3 regions of the Micromonospora sp. LOL_013 genome follow, and region 3 is predicted to be linked to each of the others. Evidence: riboswitches for the same ligand, from Rfam matches in the RefSeq annotation. Region 3 holds a riboswitch; each other region holds the start of a gene.

Region 1 (7,724 bases), on a different contig from region 3:
GGGAACATCGGGTCGTTGCGGTCCCAGCTGTTGGCGTCGCGGATCAGCAGGTCGACCATGCCGCCGTACTGGCTGGTCGACGCCCAGGTGGGGTCGAACTTGGCCAGCGTCGCGGCGGCGGCGATGTAGTAGCCGTAGTGGAAGTGGTGGTCGTTGAGGTCGGTGTCGGAGCCGTACGAGGCGGGGTAGCCGACCAGGGTGCCCCACGCCTGGTCGTAAAAGAACACCCGTTGCGTCTTGCCTGGACTGACGGTGAACCAGTCGGTCAGCCGGTTTCGGATGGCGGTGAGCAGATGGTCGCGTTGGGCGGTGCGGCCGAGCTGATCGGCGATCTCCGCCAGCCGGGCGGCCCGGCCGAGCGCCTTGCCGGTCCAGTAGGTGTCGTTGTCGAAGCCGGCGAGCGGGTCGCCGGACGCGGCCTGGTCCAGGTGTGCGGTGAGCGTGGCGAGGTCGGCCCCGACGCTGGTGGCCACCGCCGGCACCTCCGGCAGTACGCCGTGGAAGCGCATCGCGGTCCGGAACGACGTCGCACCGACCAGGTTGCGCATCGGGCCGCGGGCCGACACGTAGGTCTCGGCGATCGGGCTGCCGCCGTCGAGGTGCTTCCACTGGTGGGGGTAGAGGGAGACGACCGTGCCGGTGGCGGAGCCCTCCCGGGCCGTGGTGGTGAAGCTGTAGGTGGCGTCGACAGTGCTGCCGGCCTGGTCGTAACTCCAGCTGACCCGGGTGCCGGTGACGTGAGCGTGGGCGTACCGACCGTAGCTGTCCATCAGCGCGGTGCGCCGGGCGGCGCTGGTGCCGGCGCCGGTCGGCAGCAGCGCGACGGAGAAGTAGCTGCGGCCGGCGAGGGTGGAGCTGATGGTGGTCCCGTTGACGGACCAGGTCGCTCCGCTGGGGGCGTAGGCGACGTAGTCGTGGCCGCGCATGGAGAAGCCGACCCGGGTGCCGCTGTGGTGCCAGACCGTCGGGGTGCCGGGGAACGATAGCTCGGCGTTGCCGCCGGTGACCTGGGCGTATACGAACGGCAGGCCGTGGCCGACGGTCGCGCGCAGGGTACGGGTGCCGTCGGACCAGTACGGGCTGACCGTCCAGTCGGTCCAGCCGTCGACCTTGACGTCCGGGGCGTTGAGTCCGGCGACGCCGAGGGTGAACTCCCGGGTGTACGGGTAGTGGTATTCGCCGACGCCGGTCGACGTGCCGGAGATCGCCGCCTCGGTGGTGTAGGAGACGCCGAGCCCGCCAGCGGTCGGCTGGAACGACATCGGGTGGGCGTGCAGCGGGTCGGAGTAGGCACAGTTGTACCGCTTGAACAACAGCGACGACCACCAGTCGTTGGTCGGCACCGCGCCAGCCGGGGCGCTGCCCGTGACGTACTGCCGGGGGTTGGCGGAGATGCTGCCGCAGGCGGTCGGGGCGGCCGCGCCCGCCGGACGGGTGGTGGTGTAGCTGCCGGCGCCGACGATGGCGGCGTCGGCGGTGCGCAGTACGCCGAAGATCAGTCCGGTGGCGGCCAGCGCCGTCACGGTGGTGGCTGCCAGGATCCGGCGCGGCGTACGACCTGTTCGCGCGCCACGGATCGACAGGTTCATGGTGCCTCCGGGTTGGGTAGGGCGCGGTCCACGATCGCGAAAAATTTCACGACCATTAATGAGTTATTGCCAGGAGGTCACCAGACATGCGGGCTTCTGTCAATATCCCGACATGAAGTTTCGTGCATCCGGCACGGGGTCGTCGCGGTCTGTTGACAGCCGTACCGCTGCTGCTATATATCTAACTGTGAGAGCGCTCTCTCAGTCGCGCGAGCTGCAATGTGCCCAGCGTGAGCCGGGTGTGACTGCGTGGTGGTAGAGCGCTCTCGCATAGTTGCCGGTGGCCGTCGGTCGTTATGCCGATCGGTCTGCCGATGCTGCGCAAATAACTCCGTATGCTGATTCCGTCGCGAATAGAAAATGGGGGCGGTCGGCCGCCGACGTGGCCGTCCGCCCCCATGCGCGCGACGTCAGTACACCGACAGGTGCACGTGGTTGGTGTGGTCGCTGGACGGGTCGCCACCCGCACCGCTGTACGTCTTCCAGCCGCTGCTGGGCAGCCAGATCCGCTTGTACCAGATCACGTAGAGCACACCGAGCCGGTCGGCGTTGTTGATGTAGTAGTTCGCGAGGTTGTCGCCGTAGCTCTTGTCACCGCCGGTCGCCACTCCACCGAAGCCGTTGGGCTGGGCGGCGAAGTCACACGCCCGGCCCTTGGGGTGCTCGCCGGAGCTGCCGTTGCGGAAGCAGGACACGTAGCGGGTGAAGCCGGCAGCCTTCGCCTGGTTCAGGGCGTGCAGCGTACGGGGCGTGATGCAGCCGGAGGTGGTGGGGTCGTCGACGTTGCACGACTCGGCCGGCCAGGAACCGTTCGCGTTGCGCGGAGCCGGGGTCGCCGACGCGTTGGACGACCCGGATCCCGACGACCCGGATCCCGACGACCCGGAGCCGGAGGAACCGGATCCCGACGACCCGGATCCCGACGACCCGGAGCCGGAGGAACCGCTGGCGGCGGCCGCCCGTTCGGCCTCCTCCGCCGCCTGCTGCCTCGCCTGTTCCTCCGCCTGCTTCTCGGCGGCGACCGCGACGGCCAGTGCCCGCTCCGCCTGGTTCCGGCGCTGGTCCATGATGGTGACCTGCTTCTGCTGCTCCCGGATCTCATGCTCGATCGCGGCCTTGGACCTGGTCACCTGGTCACGGGTACGGTACAGCTCGCGGAGCTGCTTCTCCTCGTTGGCGGTCACCGCGCTCAGCGCCGCCGCCCGGTCGATGAACCCTTCCGGCGAGGTGCTGTTGAGTAGCGCGGAGACCGGGCCGAGCCGGCCGTTGCGGTACGCGCGGTCGACGATGTGCCCGACGTTCCTGTTCCGTTGCTCCAGTTCAGCACCGACCGTGTCGAGCTGCTCGGACAGCTTCTTCTGCCGGTCCTTCGAATGGTTGAGCGCCGCCTTGGCGTCGATCCAGCCCTTCGAGGCCGCATCGAGCTCCTTGCGCAGGCTGTCGGTGCCTCCCTCGTTGTCGACCCGGTCGGGCCGGTTGGCGGGCAGGGCGGCTCCGGCCGGCGAGCCGGTCGGGGTGCCGGTGACGGCCATCAGGGCGGCGGTCAACGCCGCCAATAACGTGAATCGGGTTTTTCTGTGGACTGTGCGCGACACTGTGCATTCCTTCCGTCAGCCGCCGACCGGGTTAGCTGACGGGTTCGGGACGGAAGATCCCTACCGCGTGACGCGGATGCACCCCAGGTACGTGGTTCCCCGGCTCGCCGTACGGCGATTAGGCGACGGCCTCCGCGGGCGCCGGAGGGGCGCCGCCCGAGCGGAGACCGGGGCCGAGACTACCGGCTCCCCGGGTCGTCGTCCCGGTATCGATAGCCATGTTATGTCTGGAAAAATCAGAAATATACGTATATCGTGGCTGTGACCGTCGCGGTAAGGTCACGAAACTTAAGCATCTGCTAATCACCAGTCGGCCGGTCCGCAGGAGTCGGCGGGGGCCAGCGGCTCGATCTGCAGCGTCGCGTGCTCGATACCGAACTCGTCGTGCAGGGCCGTCCGGGCGTCCCGCAGCACCGTGCCGATATCGGCCGACGGGGTCACGGCCAGGTGTGCCGAGGCCACCTCCATGCCCGGGGTGAGCGTCCAGACGTGGAGGTCGTGCACGTCGCAGACGCCCGGCACGATGGCCAGCCGGCGGTGGACCCGGGCGACCTCCACATGCTCCGGCGCCGCCTGCACCAGGATGCGCAGCGCGGCCCGGGCCAGCCGCCAGGTGCGCGGCAGGATGAACACCCCGACACCGACGGCGACCAGCGGGTCGGCGTACCACCAGCCGGTGGTGGCGATCACCGTGGCGGCCACCAGCACCCCCACCGAGCCGAGCAGGTCGCCGAGTACCTCCAGGTAGGCGCCCCGTACGTTGAGGCTCTCCCCGGCCCCCTGGCGCAGCAGGGCGAAGGCGACGATGTTGGCGAGCAGTCCGGCGACCGCCACCATCAGCATCGGGCCGACCGTCACCGGCTCTGGATCGGCGAACCGGCGGGCCGCCTCCACCAGGACGTAGAGCGCGACCCCGGCGAGCAGTACGGCGTTCGCCAGCGCGGCCAGCACCTCGAGGCGGTAGAGGCCGAAGGTTCGCTGCGGCTCCCCGGTCGGTCGCCGAGTCGCGGCTATCGCCGCGAGCGCCATGCCGATGCCGAGCACGTCGGTGAACATGTGCCCGGCGTCGGACAGCAGCGCCAGGGAGCCGGTGGCCAGCGCGGTGACCGCCTCGACGACCATGAAGCCCGCCAGCAGGGCGAAGGCGGCCCAGAGACGCCCGTAGTGTCGCTGGCCGGTGCTCCCGGCGCTGTGATCGTGTCCGACTCCCACGCCTGCCACCCTCCGTTGCCCGGCGTCTCGTCAGTAGACTAATGCTCACATAGCAATATGTGCAGTCGACTCCGGGTCGAGGCCGATGGTGACCAGCCGCTGCGTCGCCCGGGAGAGCGCGACGTAGAGCGTGCGCACCCCGGCCTCGGACTCGGCACGGATCTCCTCGCCGGCCACCAGCACCACCGCGTCGTACTCCATGCCCTTCGCCTGCAGGCTCGACACCACCTGTAGCCGGGAGGTCGTCAGCTCGCCGAGCCAGCCGGCGACCTCGTCCCGCCGGGCCACCGCGGCGATGACGCCGACCGTCCCCTCCACGGCGGCCAGCATCTCGGCGGTCGCGGTACGGACGGCAGCCGGCAGCACCGCCGCAGCTACCCGGTCCCGGCGCGGCGCCACCCCGGTCGATCGGACCGCCGTCGGCAACGGGGCGTCCGGAGCGACCTCGCGGATCACCTCGGCGGCCAGTTCGAAGATCTCCGCCGGGTTGCGGTAGTTCGTGGTCAGCTGGAACTCCCGCTGCGGCCGCCGCCCCAACGCCCGGTCCCGGGCCTGGGCGAGCTCGGCCGGATCTCCGGTCCACGCGGTCTGCGCCGGATCTCCGACCACTGTCCAGGAGGCGAGCCGGCCCCGGCGCCCGATCATCCGCCACTGCATCGGCGACACGTCCTGTGCCTCGTCGACCACCACGTGGGCGTACTCCCGGTAGTCGGCCGGCCGCTCCCGGGCGGCGGCACGGGCCGCCCGGTCCCGGTCGGCGAAGGTCGTCACCTCACGCACCCCGCCGGCCATCTGGAACGGATCCCGGTGCCGGCGGCGGGGCTGGGGTGGCCGGCCGAGCAGTTCGTCCAACTCGTCCAGCAGCGCCACGTCCGCGATCGTCAGCCCGTTGTCCGCCAGGTCACCGAACGAATCGGCCAGCACCGTGATCTCGGCCGGGTCGAGCACTCCCCGCGCGTACCGACGCAGCCGGTCCGGCCGAGCCAGCCAGCCCAGCACGTGTCGCGGCAGCAGCCGGGGCCACCAGGCCCGCAGGAAGTCCCGAAAATCGTCCCGGTCCGACAACTCGTCCTCGAACTCGGCCTGGCCGGGCAGCCGGGCCGGGGCCACCAACTGCCGGGCCTGCGCCCACAACGCCTCGAACAACCCGTCGATACCGGCCCGCCGGACCTCGTTGCGCCGTGCGCCCCGGGGCAGCGCGCGGGCTCGGATGCCGTCCAGCTCCGGGCCGCGCAGCCGCAGCAACTGCCCCCGGTAGAGCAGGCGTAGCTCGGTCGGCCCGTCCGGTACCGCGTCACGTACCGCCCGTTCCAGTACCCGCCGCATCCGTAGTGACCCCTTCAGCACGGCGACCGCCGCTGGATCCGTCCGGGTCGCCGACACTCCCGGTGGCAGCGACCCCAACGACCTCAGGGTGGCGCTCTCCTCGCCCAGGGCCGGCAGCACCGCGGCGATGTACTCGACGAAGACACCGGTCGGGCCGACGACCAGGATGCCGCCGCCAGCGAACCGGCTCCGGTCCGAATAGAGCAGGTACGCCGCCCGGTGCAGCGCGACCGCGGTCTTGCCGGTGCCAGGGCCGCCCGAGACGATCGTCACCCCGGTGGCGGGCGACCGGATCGCCTGGTCCTGCTCCTGCTGGATGGTGGCCACGATGTCGCGCATCCCACGTCCCTTGGCCTGGGCCAGGGTGGCCAGCAGCGCGCCGTCGCCGACCACCCGCATCCCGGCCGGCGCGGCCGCCGGATCGAGCAGATCGTCGGAGACGCCGGTGACCCGCTCGCCCCGGGACTGGATGGTGCGCCGCCGCACCACGCCCCGCGGTCGGGCCGGCGTCGCCTGGTAGAACGCGGCGGCGGCCGGGGCACGCCAGTCGATCAGCAGCGGCTCGGCCCGCTCGCCGCGCACGCCGAGCCGACCCACGTGCAACACCGCGCCGTCGCGTAGATCGAGCCGGCCGAACACCAGCCCTTCGTGCTCGGCGTCGAGCAGATGCCGCCGCCGGGCCGCGTGGAAGACCATCGCGTCGCGCTCCACCAGGGCGCCGACGTTGCCCACCCGGGCGAGGCGGTAGCCGTCCCGCTCGGCGCGTACCGCGTCCTGGCGTAGCTGCGCCAACCGGGCGTAGACCCGGTCGACGTGCCGCTGCTCGGCGGCGATTTCTTGGTCCAACGTGGTGGCGTCGGTCAACGCTGCGGCTCCTGGGCGAGGGCGGGCCGGCCGGGGCAGGGCGGCCGGTCCGTCGGCGGACGGTCACGGCGCCGGGCAGCGACGGCGGAGCGTGGTGACCCCGTCACGTGATCGGACCCGGCAGCCTAACGACGTTACCGTCCGCGCGCCAGCCCGGTGCCGGCTCCCGGGGCACCCGGCGACCGCGCTCCGCCCTGCCGAGCCCGGATGGGGTCGCCAGGTGCCGCACCTGGCCAGCACGCCGGCTCCGGGCACCTCGTAGAGCCGGACCAGCCGGGCGACCGGGCGCCAGTTCCGCAGCGCCCGGGCCGCTCGACCGCCCGCGCAGCACCGCTCCGTCCGGTAGCCGGACGCTGAACTTCTGAGGCCTGCCCACCGTTCGTCACCGCCGCCGATGTCGCTGGCGGTCCCGACTTGGACGCACCCCGGTAGGTCGGATCTGGAACCAGCACGGTGAGAAGACTCGCAACTGCCTTCCCGACCGGCCAGTAGCACGCCACGCTGCAACCATGTCGTCACCGTCGTTCCCGATGCCGGACTCCCGGGCACCGCGTCCGTCCGGCCCGCCACCACCCGATCACCCCGGCCCGGCCGAGGCGCTGGCTGAGCTGCTGGCCGGCAACCAGCGCTTCGTCACCGGACGACCACGGCACGGTCACGACGTGTCGGCGGCTGCGGCCAGCGCGGCGCTCGGCGAGCAGCATCCGATCGCGTTCGTGCTCGGCTGCATCGACTCGCGGGTGCCGCTGGAGGCGATCTTCGATCAGAACTTCGGCTCGATCTGCGTCGGACGGTCCGGCGCTCAGGTGCTGGACCAGGCGATCGTCGGGTCGATCGAGTTCGCCGTCGGCGCGTTGGGTGTGCCGTTGGTCATCGTGCTCGGACACGAGCGGTGCGGAGCGGTGGCGTCGACCATCAGCGCGCAACGCACCGGCAGCCGCCCGGCCGGCAGCATCGGGTACCTGGTGGAGCAGATCGCTCCGGCGGTGACCGAGGTCGGTGTCGGGCACCCCGACGTGCAGCCCCTCGCAGTACGGGCCAATGTGCGGCGGACCGTGCATCGGCTGCGGCAGGTGGAGTTGCTCGCCGCGGCGCTCGCGGACGGGCGGATCGACGTCACCGGCGGGGTCTACGACCT
Region 2 (7,724 bases), on a different contig from region 3:
TCGGTGGCGGTGAAGACGCTGCGGGCGACCGTCGCCCGGTACCCGTCGACGACGTCGGTGGTCGCAGCGATCGGCCAGGCCGCCGGCCCGAGCACCGCAGGCGGCCGGCGCCGCGCGTCCGAAAGCCGTGCAGCACCGACGTCCGGCACGTCGAGTGCGTTCAGCAGGCAGGCCAACGCGGCGGTACGCGGTCCGACCGGTCCGGCGCCGCGCTCGGCGGCGGCCAACCGTCGCCGGGTCTCCGTCTCAGCGGGCGGTTCGACGCCGTCCGGCGGAGCGAACCTGGTCCGGGGCAGGACCCAGAGCACCCGGTCCCGTTCCCGGCGGAGCACCCCCGAGGCGACCAGCCCGTCGAGTACCTCCTCGACCACACCGTGGGACAGCTCGACCACCCAGTCGCGGGTTGCGCGGCCAGGCTCGGCCTGGATCCTGATCCGTACCTGGTCGAGGAACTCCCGGCCGTGGCCTCGACCCGGGGCTTCGCCGGGCGCGTACCTGCCGGCGGGATCGTCGCCGGCCAGCACCCGGCCGTCTGCGTCAATCGAGATCTGCCCGCCGACGGCGAGGTCGCACAACACCGCCCCGGCGACGGCATAGTCGAGCTCCGGGGATGCGACGGACGCGGCCCCGGAACCGTCATAGCTGAGCAGGACGAGCTCCTCCGCGAGGCTGAGCGACTCCATGTCATCACGCTAACCGCCCAGACCGGTGACTGCAGGAGAAGCGGTAGCTGCGGGGGAAGCGGAGGCGGCAGGCGGTCTTGAACGAACACCGCGCTTTCCAATAAGGTGATGCACCGACCGCTGCGGATGTCGGCCTCCGTACCCCCGCCCGTGAGGCCCCAGCGATCGAACCATTGAAGGAGTCGCTGCCAATGGCACGTGCGCTCGCGAATTCGCACATCCATCGTCACAGTGGGTCCCGGTATCGACGCGGAGAGCATTGGCGTGTACGGGTTCCTCAACGTATCGCAATTGCGCTGTTGCTTGCCGCAACTGCGCTGGTCTTCCCGGCTGGACCGGCCCACGCCGAGCCGACGCTGGCTGAGATCGAAGCCGAGTTGGACGCCCAGTGGCTGAAACTGGAACCGGTCATCGAGCAGTACAACAAGGTGCACAGCGAGCTCAAGGCCAACGAGAAGAAAGCGGCCGCGCTCGACGAGAAGATCCGCCCCCTGTCCCTGCAGGCCAACTTGGCGGCGGACGAGATCGGCGAGGTTGCCAACCGCTACTACCGGACCGGGCCGTCGAGCGAACTGAACGCCCTGCTCCGGACCGGATCGCCGACCAGCCTGGCGGATCAGCTCGTGGTGCTGGACCGAATCTCCAAGCGTCGGCAGGAAAAGATCACCGCTGTTTTGGAGACCCGGGACCGCTATCTCGCCGAACGGCAGACGCTGGACGAGTTGATCACGAAGCAGCAGGCACAGGACAAGACGCTCGCCGAGCAGCGCAAAACCATCAACGCCGAGATCAAACGCCTGGAACGGGCGCGCAACGCCGCGTACCAGTCCACCGGCTACACCGGCGGATCCGGTGCCTCCGGCCCGTGCCCGGCGGTGTCGGTCGGCGGAGCCGCCGGAACCGCGGTCCGCACCGCCTGCGCACAGCTCGGTAAGCCGTACGTCTGGGGTGCCACCGGGCCGAACGCCTTCGACTGTTCCGGCCTGACCCAGTACGCCTGGGCAAGTGCCGGTGTCAGCCTCACGCATTACACCGGAACTCAGTGGAATCAGGGCAGTTCGGTCAGCCGTGCCAACGCCAAACCCGGGGATCTCGTATTCTTCTTCAGTGATCTGCATCACGTGGGGATCTACATCGGTAATGGCCTGATGGTGCACGCTCCCCGCGCGGGTCAACCCGTGCAGATGGAGAACATCGACAACATGCCGCTCGCCGGATTCAAGCGGGTCGGCTGATCGTGGCAGGTCAGCCAGCCTGCTGAGGCAATCTGAGTGGCGCGCGTTGGCTGGCCGAACGTACGGGCGGACCGGTATGAACGGGCCGGTCCGCCCGGGAAAATTCGAACGCTTGAGCGATGGCAGCCTATGTACGATACGCAATCGTCTGTGTACTCAATGAGATAGTCCATGTTCTCGCTTGCGTAGCGAGAACGCCGCTCTCTACTCTTGGGGATCGTCGAGTCGGGAGGACGTCAACCAACCGGGTTGACCTCGGCCTGACACCGCCTAATCGCCGTCTGACGGCGAGCCGGGGACCCACGGCACTTCCGGGGTGAATCCGCAGGCCACCTGCGGTAGGGCGTCTCCTTTCCGCCCGAACCCGGCAGCTAACCCGGTAGGCGGTCTGGGGAGAAGGAGTCCGGTGGCTACGAGCGCCCCTCGGCGATACCTCCGGTGGTCCAGCCGCGACCATCGGCGAAAATCGCCGCACGACCCTAGCCGAGTACTCTCCGCGTTGGTCGCCGCCACCACCGGCGTCGGTCTGCTGCTGGTAGCAGCGCCGGCGCAGGCGCAGCCCACCGTCGCCGAGATCGAGTCGCAGATCGACGAGGTCTGGGCCGAGCTCGAACCAACGATCGAACGGCACAATGCCGTACGGCAGGACCTTGCCGCCAAGAAGAAGAAGGCGGACGAACTACAGAAGAAGATCAAGCCACTGCAGATCCAGATCGACCTGGCGATGGACCGGGTCAGCGAGTTCGCCGCCCGGTCGTACAAGGGTGGTAGTCCGTCGGTCTTCAACGCGATCCTGACCAATGGCAAGCCGACCCACCTCGCCGACCAGCTCGAGCTGCTGGACCAGTTCGCCCGGCGGCAGGCCCGCGACGTGCAGGCCGTCGTCGACCTCAGGAACGAGTACGCCGCGAAGAAGGCCCCGCTCGACGATTTGATCGTCGAGCTGACCAGCACCGAGGCTCAGCTGGCGGCGAAGGCCAAGGAGATCGACGCCGAGGTTGACCGGTTGCAGGACCTGCGCCTGGAGGCGTACGGCTCGACCAACACCCTCGGCTCGCTGCGTCCCGCGCCCTGCCCGGCGACTTACCCCGGCGGTGCGGCCGGCAAGGCGGTCACCTTCGCCTGTGCGCAGATCGGCAAGCCGTACGTCTGGGGTTCAGCGGGACCGGGCAGCTACGACTGTTCGGGTCTCACCCTGGCCGCTTGGGCGCAGGCCGGCGTCGCGCTGCCGCACAACGCCGCCCGGCAGCGCCAGGTGACCGCCAACGTCAGCCGGGACGAGTTGCGCCCCGGCGACCTCATCTTCTACTACAGCGGGCTCTCCCACGTCGGCATGTACGTGGGTAACGGCTGGATCGTGCACGCCCCCCAGGCGGGCGAACCTGTGCAGATGCGCAAGATCGGTTCGAGTGTGCACAGTTACGGCAGGCCCGGCTAGACCTCACTCCTCCCCATGGCCTGGCGCGTGCCGCTGATCCCCCCGTCAAGCGGCAGCACCGGCCACCGGAAAGGCGCCCTCCCATGTCTCCCCCCGGCTTGGGAGGGCGCCTTTCGCCTCCCCACCGCGGGCGCGCCGGCGCTGCGACAGCCCAGCCGGTTCAGCTGGTCGGCCAGGTGCGCCACCGCTGCCAGGACCGGCTCGGAGTGGGTCCACGCTGTCCCTGGTACCGGGATCCGTAGACCGCCGACCCGTACGGATGCTCGGACGTCGACGAGAGCCGGAAGATGCACAGCTGGCCGATTCTCATCCCGGGCCAGAGCTTGATCGGCAGGTTGGCCACGTTGGACAACTCCAACGTCACGTGGCCGGAGAAGCCGGGGTCGATGAAGCCGGCGGTGGAGTGGGTCAGCAGGCCCAGCCGACCCAGGCTCGACTTGCCCTCCAGCCGGGCGGCCAGGCCGTCGCCGAGCGAGACGACCTCGAGCGTGGAGGCGAGGACGAACTCACCGGGGTGCAGTACGAACGGGTCGCCGCTGGGCACCTCGACCTGGGACGTCAGATCGTCCTGCCGAGTCGCCGGGTCGATGTGGGTGTACAGGTGGTTGTTGAAGACCCGGAAATACCGGTCGAGCCGGACATCGATGCTCGACGGCTGGACGAGCGAAGGTTCGAACGGCTCGAGGGAGAGTCCGCCGGTCTTGGTCTCCGCGACGATGTCCCGGTCGGAGAGAAGCATCGTCACACGATAGCGACCGTCCGGCCGGTGCGACCGCGCGGCCGGCTGTCCGGCCGGTACGTACCCGGATTGGCCTTGACGGGCGATCCCCCTATCTCTTCGTACACATGTTCGATAGAATCATCGCATGGCAACCTGGTCCGAGTTCGCAGCCGACGAGCCCCGCCTGGCCACGGCGATCCGACTCCTCATGCAGCAGTACGGTCCCGGCCTCGGCTACCTCGCCACCGTCCGAGCCGACGGTGGTCCCCGGGTGCACCCGGTCTCCCCGGTGATCACCGACAACGGGCTGTTCTGCTTCATCATCGACTCGCCGAAGCGGCGTGACCTGGAGCGGGATGGCCGGTACGCGCTGCACTCGTTCCCGCCGGAGGAGAGTGACGACGAGGCGTACCTGGCAGGTCGGGCGCATCCGGTCACCGATCGGGCCAAGGTGGGTCGGCTCGCCAGCGATCTCGGGGCCGTGCCGCACGTCGACTGGCGACTGTTCGAGTTCTCCGTCGACGTGGCGATGGTGGCGCAACGCGGTGGCAGCACCGGCCACTACGCGGCGGCGGCGCCACGGCAACCAGCCGTCCAGGTCTGGCTCGACCCGACCAGCGGCAGCGTCTCCCATCCGGTGCCGACCCCGGTCGCCTGCTGACCCGCCGCGTGGCACCGGCCGACGCGTCGACGCCCTACCCGTTGAAGCCCGGTCGACGGGTGTCGAGCCGTACCCCATGCTGTGCTCGGTTGGCGGCCGGGCCTGTTGCGCAGTGACCGGGCTGACCGGGTAGAGTGGGTCCGCTCGCGGGTGTAGTTCAATGGCAGAACATCAGCTTCCCAAGCTGACAGTGCGGGTTCGATTCCCGTCACCCGCTCCAACACACGAAGCCCTGGTCGGGGCCATCATCCCAACCAGGGCTTGCGCTGTACGTACGCGGGATCGTCGCGAGGTTCCTACTTCCGTGGGTACGCGGCCTGCAGTACTTCGCGGATCAACTCGCTGGGGCTGCGGTTCGTCAGCTCTGCCACCTTTTTGATCATTTCGTAGGTTTGGTCATCAACTCGGATGCTGATCTTGTGCGAGGCGCCGCCGCTGCTGGAGAGCGGCGGTCTGCCGACCCGGCGGGGGGCGAGACTGTCGGGGTCGTATCCAGCCTCTGCCTCTGCGACCAGCTCGCTCTCCAGCTGCGACGTGAGCGCTGTACCGTTCTTGGTCTGTCGGCTGGCTGCCCGAGTCGCCCGGGCTCCGGTGGTGGTTGCTCGGCGCGGTGCCTTTGCCTTGTTAGAGGTCGTGGAGGTCGTTCGGTCCTTCGTCGTTCGCGTTACACCCGCCATGGCTTCGCCTCCTTGTAGAGCCGGTTGTACTTAGGTCGCATGTCCATGGAGTGGATCACGCGTAGCGTCCCGTCCAACAACTCGATGGCGACGACTTCGAGAGCGACGCCGTCCCTGTCGTCGCCGAGGAACAGCAGCCGTTCTGGCCGGTCCGGGGTTCTGGTGGAAGGGCGGACGGCTGACCGCAGTGTTCGATGACGTACCGTGATCGTTGTTGCGCTATGTTGTGCTTGCCGGCGGACTGCGCCCACGAGTACCTGTACCTGGCCACGCATCGCATTTTGTCCGACGAAACCTGTCCTGGCTAGGATGACACGTGTACTCGGCCGCAGGCAAGGGCTCGGCCAGGCAACTCGATCTGTGGTTGCGGTGAGAGTTCCCTGCGCGCTGTCCGGTCGTGCCATTGGCGTGTCAGTAGGCCAGGATGATCAAGGCCAGCCCAGGTTACGGGAGGCCGCCTCGGAACCACGCCGCCTCGGCGGACGTGATGCCGCAGGTGCATCCTGATGCACCTGCGGCATCAAGCTGAACAGGTGACCACCGGCCCGAGGGGGCACACTGCGTGCAACGCCGCCGCGCGTCATCACCGACCTTGCGGTGTGGACGACGTCGGGCCGATACCCAGCAGCGCCAGCGCGGCGACCCGGCTTTCGATCACCTGGATCCGGTCGGCCCGTTCCGTCGGGGACCAGTGAGCCTGCTGGTTGGTCACCTGCCCGGGCCACTTCCGGTAGAGCAACCCCGGCTCGTCGATGAAGTGACCGTCGCTGACCGTGCTCGCGGCGAGGAGTAGCCCGGTGTCCTCCGAGGCGGGCAGCGCCAGCCAGCCGCCCAGGGCCAGCAGCAGGTCCGTACGGATGCACAGCGTCGCCGGGTGCACCGGCAGCCGGTAGGCGTCCTCCTGCCAGCACCGGTGGACCGTACCGGCGGGCAACCGGCCGCCCGGTGGATCGGTGGCCATCCGTATCGTGCTGTGGTCGCTCAGCAGATCGAGCGCCGCCGCCGTCGTCCAGCCGACCGTCGGGTCGGCGGTGAGGATCGCGATGTCATGGGCCAGCGCGTCGGAGGTCAGCCGGTCGTCGGCGTCGAGCACCTTGACCAGCGGCCCGTCGACGCGGGACAGCGCCATGGTGCGGGTGACGCCGGGGCCACCAGGGCGGTTGTGGCCGACGCTGATCCGTCGGTCCTGAGGCAGCGCGGCGGCGACCGCACCGGTCTGCCCGTCCTCCTGCACCAGCCAGCGCCACTGCCAGCCAGGCGGCATCCGCTGCGCCCGCAGCGAGGCGTACGCGTCGGCGAGGTACGGGATGCTCGCGGGATGGACAGGAGTGACCACCGAGATGGTCTGCGGGGGCGGGCGCATCGCTCCAACTCTACTATGGGTCGTTGATCGTTGACCCAGTGTTGTGGCGCCCCGGTCTCTGGTACGAATGTTCCATGTCGGAACCGAAGGATCTGCCGGCTGTGGATGCCGAACACGCCCGACCTCGAGGGGTGGACGACGCCACGGTCGCGGCGCTCGGCGAGTTGAGCAAGGCACTGGAGACGGTGCACCGGGCCCGTGGCCACCTCTACTCGATGCACCAACTGATCGGCGGCGCGGACGCGACCCTGGACCGGGTCGTCCAGCTGCTGCGCGGGGCCGGTCACCGGCACATGGCTGACCGGGTCGAGACGGAGCTGATCGGTCGCAACGTCCTGCCGGGCCGCTGGACGTTTCAGATCGTCGAGGAGTTCGACGACGGTTACTACGCTACCTTCCAGGCGGTCGAGCGGGCGGCCCGGGAGGCGCTGGTGGGCGGCCGCCGGCACATCCACGAGGCAGAGATGAAGCAGGCCCGGCGTACCGTCGGCCGACCGGGACACGAGGCGACGCCGTAGCCGATCCGACCCGGCGGTTCACAGGTCCTTGCTGTGGATCAGGCTGCGGATCCGGAGTTCGTCGACGACGGCGGGCGGGCAGTCGGCGACGATCACCGCGCTGCCGACGACGACCGCCCCGCGAGCCGCGGCGAGCTGCGCCATGGCCCGCAGCTGCGCGCCGCTGGTGACCCAGTCGTCGACCAGCAGGACCCGGTCGCCTGGGCCGAGGTGCCGGTCACGGACACCGAGCCGCAGCGTGCGGCCCCGGTAGTCGGGCGCCGTCGTGGTCCAGGTGGTCGCGTCTGCGATTGTCCGCTGCGGATCCTCCTTGTACGCGGGTACGACGCCGACGCCGAGCGCTGTCGCCACCAGCGGGCCGACAAGCAGCCCGGTGACCTGCGGGGTCATCACCGTGCTCGGCCGGTCCGCGTCGGCCAGGCCGGCGC
Region 3 (7,724 bases):
GGGCAAGGCGGCCGAGTTCGTGGTGCTGCAGATGCTCGGGGTCACGGTCCGTCGGGCGGCGGTGCCGCCGGAGGCGTACGGCGCCCCGGTGGCCGGCGGCACGATGTTGATGGCGCGCGGGGACCTGGAGGCGGTCGGTGGTTGGCGGCCGGTGCCCCGGTCGGTGGACCGTGGCCTGATGGACCGGGTGCTGCGCGCCGGCGGGCTGATCTACCGCACCCATCCGCTCGGCTACCTGTACGAACGACGGGCGGCCGGGCACACCTGGGACGCCGGTCTCGACTACTTCCTGCGTCGAGGTGGCCAGCAGTGGGACGGGGTACCCCGGCACCCGGAGTTTGGTACATCGTTGGCCGGGTTACCCGAAGTAACCGCTCGGTAGCTAGCTCGACCCTCCCGGTAATCGGGCTGTCACAGTATGAACATGGCACGTTTACCCGATGTGCCAGGGCGATGGCGCTCGTCACAGTCATTCGGGGGCCGGCAACCGATGGCTGGGGAGGTGGCGGTGACCACCGTCGCGCTCAAGGATGTATCCAAGGTCTTTGTTGACGGAACCGTCGCCGTCGACAAGGTCAACCTCGACGTCAACGACGGTGAGTTCATGGTGCTCCTCGGCCCGTCCGGCTGCGGCAAGTCGACCGTGCTGCGGATGATCGCCGGGCTGGAGGATCCGAGCAGCGGTGCGGTGCTGCTCGACGGCGAGCTGGCCAACGACATTCCGCCCCGGGACCGCCGGGTCGCGATGGTCTTCCAGGACTTCGCCCTCTACCCGCACATGTCGGTGGGGGACAACATCGCCTTCCCGCTGCGCCTGTCCGGAGTGGAGACGGCGTCCCGGCAGGAGCGGGTGGCGGACGTCGCCAGCGCGTTGGGCATCGGCGACGTGCTCGCCCGCAAGCCCAGTCAGCTATCCGGTGGCCAGCGGCAACGGGTGGCGATGGGGCGGGCCATCGTCCGCCGTCCCGGCTTGTTCCTGATGGACGAGCCACTGTCTAACCTGGACAGCGGGCTGCGGGCCGAGCTGCGGGCGGAGATCTCCGGGCTGGTCCGCGAGCTCGGCGTCAGCACCGTCTACGTCACCCACGACCAGGCCGAGGCGCTCACCATGGCCGACCGGGTGGCAATCATGCGCAAGGGCGTGCTGCAGGACGTCGGCACCCCGACCGAGGTGTACGGCCGGCCGGCCACCCTCTACGTCGCCGCGTTCCTCGGCAGCCCCCGGATGAACCTGCTGGAGGCCTCGGTCTACGTCCATCTCGACCGCTACGTCGCGCTCAACCTGGGCGAACAGACCCTCTACCTGCCCTGGACCGATCTGCGCGCCCGGGCCGTGTCGCACTACCACGGGGAACGCATCGTGGTCGGCCTGCGGGCCGAGGCCCTGACCCCGGTGGCCCCCGGCAGCTCGGACGACGTGCTGCAGGGCCGGATCCGGTTCCTCGAACACCACGGCCACGAGTCGTTGGCCTACCTCGACATCGGGGCCACCGCGATCGTGGTCGACGACCTCGCCGGCACGGCGGTGGAGCCGGCCGGCACCGGCAGCCGGCTGCGCCGGTTCGGCGGCGTGATGCAGCGCCTCACCGGTCGGTCCGTCGGGCGGGCGGGCGTCGCCGACCAATCGGCCGAGTCCGGCCCGGACCGGGAGAGCGTGCTCAGCGACCCGGGGCGGCACCACCGCCGGCCGGCCGAGCTGGCCGTGCGACTGGCTCCGTACCCGGCGGTCACCACCGGCCATCCACTGGCCGTCTCGGTCCGGATGGACGCCCTGCACTTCTTCGACGAACGGGGTGACCGGATCGACGTCGGCTGGCGATGAGTGGGCAGATGGCGATGAGTGACTAACCGGTCACCATGGGCTGGCGCGCTGGTGGAAACCGAGCCGGCCGACCGGAGATCAGGTTAGATTGGCTGCGTGCTCGGTCTACCCGCTCATGTGACCGCCTGCCTGTTCGACCTCGATGGGGTGTTGACTCAGACCGCGAAAGTACACAACGCGGCGTGGGAAGAAACTTTCAACAACTTCCTCCGCGCCCGAGCCGACGAGACCGGCCATCCGTTCCAGCCATTCGATCCGGGCGCCGACTACAGCCGGTACGTCGACGGTCGGCCACGGTCCGACGGGGTGCGTTCCTTCCTCGCCTCGCGAGGCGTTGAGCTTCCCGAGGGGTCGGCGGACGACCCCCCGGAGGCCGACACCGTGTACGGCATCGGCACCCGGAAGAACGAGGTGCTGCTGCGACGCATCGCCGAGGACGGGGTGCAGGTCTACGACGGTTCGCTGGCCTACCTTCATGCTGCCCGCTGGGTCGGGCTGCACCGGGCCGTCGTCTCGGCCAGCGCCAACTGCCGGGACATGCTGATCGCGGCGGGGATTGAGGAGTTGGTCGAGGTGCGGGTAGACGGGGTGATCGCGCGCGAAAAGGGCCTGCGGGGCAAGCCGGAACCGGACACGTTCCTGGCCGCTGCCGCGCAGCTCGGCGTCGAGCCGGGCAACGCTGCGGTGTTCGAGGACGCGCTGGCCGGCGTGACGGCGGCGCGTGCGGGGGAGTTCGGCTGTGTCATCGGTGTCGACCGAGTCGGCATCGGTGACGAACTGCTCGCCAACGGTGCCGACATCGTAGTGAGCGATCTGGGGGAGTTGCTGGTCGGAGCCGAACGGTGATCCGCGAGCGGGCCTACCCCGTGGAGCCGTGGCACGTGCGGGAGATTCGGCTCGACTTCGACATCCTGGCCCAGTCGGAGTCGGTCTTCGCCCTCGCGAACGGGCACGTCGGATTCCGCGGCAACCTGGACGAGGGCGAACCGCACGGCCTGCCCGGCACCTACCTGAACTCGTTCTACGAGTTGCGGCCGCTGCCGTACGCCGAAGCCGGCTACGGCTTCCCCGAGTCCGGCCAGACGCTGGTCAACGTCACCAACGGCAAACCGATCCGGCTGCTGATCGACGACGAGCCGTTCGACGTGCGCTACGGCGACCTGCTCTCCCACGAGCGGGTGCTCGACCTGCGGGCCGGTCTGCTGGACCGCCGGCTGGAGTGGCGCTCGCCGGCCGGGCGTACCGCCCGGGTCCGCAGCACCCGGCTGGTGTCGTTCACCCAACGGGCGGTCGCGGCGATCTGCTTCGAGGTGGAGGCGGTCGACGAACCGTTGCGCATCATCGTGCAGTCCGAGCTGGTCGCCAATGAGGAGCTGCCGGCACAGAGCAAGGACCCGCGCGTCGCGGCGGTGCTGGAGACGCCGCTGCAGGCCGAGGAGCGGCTGGTGCAGCCCGACGGCGGGCTGCTCATTCACCGGACCAAGGCCAGCGGGCTGCGGATGGCGGCGGCGATGGGGCACGATATCGACGGCCCCGGCGAGGTGTCGGTCAGCACCGAGGGTTTCGACGACTGGGTCCGGACCACCGTCTCCTGTCTGCTGGAGCCGGGGCAGCGGCTGCGGATGGTGAAGCTGCTGACGTACGGTTGGTCCAGTCAGCGCTCGTTGCCGGCGCTGCGCGACCAGGTCGGCGCGGCGTTGGCCGGCGCCCGGATCTCCGGCTGGGAAGGGCTCTGCGCCGAGCAGCGCAAGTACCTCGACGACTTCTGGGGCCACTCGGACGTGCGGGTGGACGGCGACCCGGAGATCCAGCAGGCGGTCCGGTTCGGGCTGTTCCACGTGCTGCAGGCCGGTGCCCGAGCCGAGCAGCGGCCGATCGCGGCGAAGGGCCTGACCGGACCGGGATACGACGGGCACGCCTTCTGGGACACCGAGATGTTCGTGCTGCCGGTACTGACCTATACCCAGCCAGGGGCGGTCGCCTCGGTGCTGCGCTGGCGGCACTCGACCCTGGACCAGGCGCGGGAGCGGGCCCGAATGCTCGGGCTCAACGGGGCGGCGTTCCCGTGGCGGACCATCCGTGGCCAGGAGTGCTCGGCGTACTGGCCGGCCGGCACGGCCGCGTTCCACGTGGCGGCGGACATCGCCGACGCGGTCCGACGGTACGTGCACGCTACCGGGGACGTCGAGTTCGAGCGGGAGATCGGCCTCGAACTGCTGGTGGAGACCGCCCGGTTGTGGCGTTCGCTGGGCCACCACGACCGGCACGGCCGGTTCCACATCGACGGGGTGACCGGGCCGGACGAGTACACCGCCGTGGTCGACGACAACATCTACACCAACCTGATGGCGCAGCGGAACCTGCTGACCGCCGCCGACTGCGCGCTGCGCTACGCCGACCGGGCCTGGGTGCTCGGCGTCGACGACGAGGAGACCGCGGCCTGGCGGGACGCGGCGCTGTCGATGCACGTCCCGTACGACGACGAGCTGGGCGTGCACCCGCAGTCGGCCGGGTTCACCCGGCACCAGGAGTGGGACTTCGCCGGCACCCCGCAGGACCACTATCCGCTGCTGCTGCACTACCCGTACTTCGATCTGTACCGCAAGCAGGTAGTCAAGCAGGCCGACCTGGCGCTGGCGATGCACTGGCGGGGCGACGCGTTCACCGAGCAGGAGAAGGCCCGCAACTTCGCCTACTACGAGCGGCGTACGGTGCGGGACTCGTCGTTGTCGGCGTGCACTCAGTCGGTGATAGCCGCGGAGACCGGCCATCTGGAGCTCGCCCACGACTACATGGGTGAGGCCGCGTTGATGGACCTGCACGACATCAACCGCAACACCCGCGACGGCATCCACGTGGCCGCCCTGGCCGGGGCGTGGCTCGCGCTGGTCGCCGGCTTCGGGGGGATGCGTGACCACGGCGGGGAGCTGACCTTCGCTCCCCGGCTGCCGCAGCGGATCAACCGGCTGGAGTTCGCCATGATGTGGCGGGGCCTGCGGCTGCGGGTGGCGGTCCAGCATGACGAGGTGACCTATTCGCTGCGTGACGTCGACCCGAACGCCACCGTTGACCTTACCCATCACGGCGAGCCGATCACGGTGGCTGCGGACAAGCCGGTCACCCGGGCGATCCCGCCGGCCAATCCGGTCGGTCCGCCGCCGCAGCAGCCGACCGGCCGGTCACCGGTACGCCGGTCGGCGCGTACCGACTGACCACCTCCTCGTGCGGTGCCGGGCCGACCCGGCACCGCACGAGGAGAGGAGGTCAGGTCACAGCAGGGACAGATGTACGTGGTTGGTGTGGTCGCTGTTGGGATCGCCGTTGGCGCCGCTGTACGAACTCCAACCGGTGGTCGGTGACCAGAACTGGCGGTACCAGATGACGTAGAGGATGCCGAGCTTGTCGGCGTTGCGGACCAGGAAGGCGGTCAGGTTGTTGCCGTACAGCCGGTCGTCGCCGAAGGCGTCGCCGCCGAACCCCTGCTGCTGGGCGGAGAAGTCGCAGGCCCGCCCCTTGGGGTGCTCGAACGGCCCACCGGGGCGGAAGCAGGAGACGAAGCGGGTGAAGCCGGCCTTTTTCGCTTCGTTCAGCGCGTGCATGGTGCGCGGAGTGATGCAGCCGCTCGTGGTGGGGTCGTCCAGACTGCACGACTGGGACGGCCAGGAACCGTCCGAGTTACGCGGCGCCTGGGCGGCGACCGGCGAGGTGGCCGAGACGAACCCGTTGGTGGCGACCGCGCCGACCAGTTGCAGGGCCTTTTCGGCCTCTTCCTTCTGCCGGGCCATTGCCTCGAGTTGCTGTTCCTCGCGGGCCACTTCGGCGTCGATCGCGGCGACTGCCCGAGCTGCCTGTTCGCGTGCCTCGTTGAGCTCCCGAATCCGCTTGTTGTCGTGCATGGCGATCATGTCCAGGCCTTCGGCGCGTTCCAGCAACTCGTCCGGGTCCGCGCTGTTGAGCAGGACCATCACCGGGGTGATCCGGCCGAGACGGTACGAGTTGGAGGCGACCTGGCCGATCTGTGGGGTCAGCGCGGAAATCCGTTCCTCGACCTTTTCCAACTCGAGGTTGAGCTTCAACTGGCGTTTGCGGGACTCGTCGACCGCCGCCTTGGCTTCGACGAAGCCCCGGCCGGTCGATTCGAGCACTTCGCTGAGCAGTGGCGGGGCGCCTTCGTCATCCGGATCCTGAGCGGCGGCTGGCGACACTACGACGAACCCAGCGAGCAGGGCGGCGACGGCGGCGAGGGCCGCGGCCGTCGGAATCCGCCGGCGGAGGGGTGCGGTCATCCTGTTCCTTTCCTTGGCCGCCGACCGAGTTAGCTGACGGGTTCGGGACGGAACGATCCCTACCGCTGGCGCGGATTCACCCCGGTGGAGACGTGGTTCCCCGGCTCACCCCGGAGGGCGATTGGGCGGCGGTCACCGCCGGCACCGGTGGGCGCCGCCTGGCGAAGACCGCCGGCAAGCTTACCGGATTGGTCACCGGCATCAACACCTCGACAATCCTGACTGAGCTGGAAAAATCCGTTACCAGCCAACGACTTTCGGTGATGTCCACTTTCTGCGTTCGACGGCGTACGACAAGTCGTCAGGGGTCGGTATCGCTGCGCCGAGGTTAGCGGCTGACTACAGTGCGTATGAGGAAAAGCGGGAAAGTCGTAGCGTCGGACGGATCTTCGGTGAGAGATGACGATTCCCCGGTCGGGCCGCCGGACGCCGACAGCGTGGTGGTGATCGGCCTCGGCCGGTTCGGTGGCCAGGTCGCCCAGTCTCTGCTCCGCCTCGGCCACGACGTGCTGGGCATCGACGAGCATCCCAAACGGGTGCATCGCTGGTCCGAGCGGCTGCCGAGGGTGGTCGAGGCGGATTCAACCGATGACCAGGCGTTGCGCCAGTGTGGCGTCGCCGACTACTCCCGCGCGGTGGTCGGCATCGGCTCGGACGTCGAGGCCAGCATCCTCACCGTGGTGGCGCTGACCGAGCTGGATGTCCCGGAGGTCTGGGCGAAGGCGGTCACCGCCAAGCACGGCCGGATCCTCGCCTCGGTCGGCGCGCACCATGTGATCCTTCCGGAGGCGGCGATGGGTGACCGGGTAGCCCGCCTGCTGGCCAGTCGGATGCTCGACTTCATCGAGTTCGACGACGGGTTCGCCATCGCCAAGGTCTGCGCCCCGCCGGACGCCGCCGGCCGGACGTTGGCCGAGTGCCGGCTACGTCAGCGGTACGGCATCACGGTGGTCGGGATCAAGGAGCGGGACCGGCAGCTGAGGTACGCGGGACCTGAGACGTTGATCCCGCCGGATGCGCTGCTGATCGTCGCCGGGGCAACCACGGCGGTTCAGCAGTTCGGCCGGTGAACATGGGCGTGAACGCCTCATCACACCTTCATTTCGTGAGCTGATCAGCCGCCGGACTTTCGCAAACTCGTGACTCAGGCTACAGTCCCTGCATGGGAGCGCTTCCATCGATGGATGTGCCCCCGTTGAAGTAGTCGACGCGTGGCGCGGCGATGGCGACATCACCGTGTCAACCGCACAGCTCCCGAGGCTGGCGGCGGGCCAAGCCCGGACTCCGCCGCCAGCCCGCGCACCACCTGTCGAGAGGAGGTGGAACCAGAGCCACTCGCGTGGCCCGGCTCCCGCGCGTCACGCACGACCCGGACGCCAGACCGCTCGTGCGTGTTCAGCAACTGATGGTGGGGACGGGGGTTGCCCTCCCCGTCCCCACGCTAGTCCTCGATTGTTACGGCGGGGAATCGCCAACAAGTCAGGACCGCGACGCCGATCTGTCCGACAGCGCTGCCCGGCCTGTCGATGCATCGGCAGGCTTCGTTGTGTATTGGGGCCTGGGCAGTGGCTGGGTTGCCGCGCCCGATCTGCGGCGACGGTCGGGCCGGGCCCTTA

What was found. Region 3 has a riboswitch for cyclic di-AMP ahead of ACFHWS_RS06880 (coiled-coil domain-containing protein). Riboswitches for the same ligand answer to the same signal wherever they lie in the genome.
Region 1: linked by a shared signal. The riboswitch ahead of ACFHWS_RS01955 (coiled-coil domain-containing protein) and the one ahead of ACFHWS_RS06880 (coiled-coil domain-containing protein) in region 3 are both predicted to bind cyclic di-AMP.
Region 2: linked by a shared signal. The riboswitch ahead of ACFHWS_RS20070 (NlpC/P60 family protein) and the one ahead of ACFHWS_RS06880 (coiled-coil domain-containing protein) in region 3 are both predicted to bind cyclic di-AMP.

Annotation. Positions count from the first base shown of each region.
Region 1 is NZ_JBHMIQ010000002.1:23,334-31,057, forward strand. Features, by position in the region: gene ACFHWS_RS01950 (glycosyl hydrolase) at 1-1,589, opposite strand, end outside; gene ACFHWS_RS01955 (coiled-coil domain-containing protein) at 2,000-3,184, opposite strand; cyclic di-AMP (ydaO/yuaA leader) riboswitch at 3,189-3,319, opposite strand; gene ACFHWS_RS01960 (cation diffusion facilitator family transporter) at 3,488-4,396, opposite strand; gene ACFHWS_RS01965 (HelD family protein) at 4,442-6,586, opposite strand; gene ACFHWS_RS01970 (carbonic anhydrase) at 7,096-7,724, shown strand, end outside.
Region 2 is NZ_JBHMIQ010000030.1:52,993-60,716, reverse strand. Features, by position in the region: gene ACFHWS_RS20080 (GOLPH3/VPS74 family protein) at 1-683, opposite strand, end outside; gene ACFHWS_RS20075 (NlpC/P60 family protein) at 875-1,918, shown strand; cyclic di-AMP (ydaO/yuaA leader) riboswitch at 2,176-2,319, shown strand; gene ACFHWS_RS20070 (NlpC/P60 family protein) at 2,418-3,356, shown strand; gene dcd (dCTP deaminase) at 3,517-4,095, opposite strand; gene ACFHWS_RS20060 (pyridoxamine 5'-phosphate oxidase family protein) at 4,223-4,738, shown strand; tRNA gene ACFHWS_RS20055 (tRNA-Gly) at 4,885-4,958, shown strand; gene ACFHWS_RS20050 (ribbon-helix-helix protein, CopG family) at 5,035-5,415, opposite strand; gene ACFHWS_RS20045 (glycosyltransferase family 2 protein) at 5,999-6,778, opposite strand; gene ACFHWS_RS20040 (hypothetical protein) at 6,853-7,296, shown strand; gene ACFHWS_RS20035 (phosphoribosyltransferase family protein) at 7,315-7,724, opposite strand, start outside.
Region 3 is NZ_JBHMIQ010000007.1:73,838-81,561, reverse strand. Features, by position in the region: gene ACFHWS_RS06900 (hypothetical protein) at 1-382, shown strand, start outside; gene ACFHWS_RS06895 (ABC transporter ATP-binding protein) at 509-1,822, shown strand; gene ACFHWS_RS06890 (HAD family hydrolase) at 1,919-2,668, shown strand; gene ACFHWS_RS06885 (glycoside hydrolase family 65 protein) at 2,665-5,034, shown strand; gene ACFHWS_RS06880 (coiled-coil domain-containing protein) at 5,092-6,108, opposite strand; cyclic di-AMP (ydaO/yuaA leader) riboswitch at 6,111-6,246, opposite strand; gene ACFHWS_RS06875 (potassium channel family protein) at 6,501-7,178, shown strand; gene ACFHWS_RS06870 (cellulose binding domain-containing protein) at 7,683-7,724, shown strand, end outside.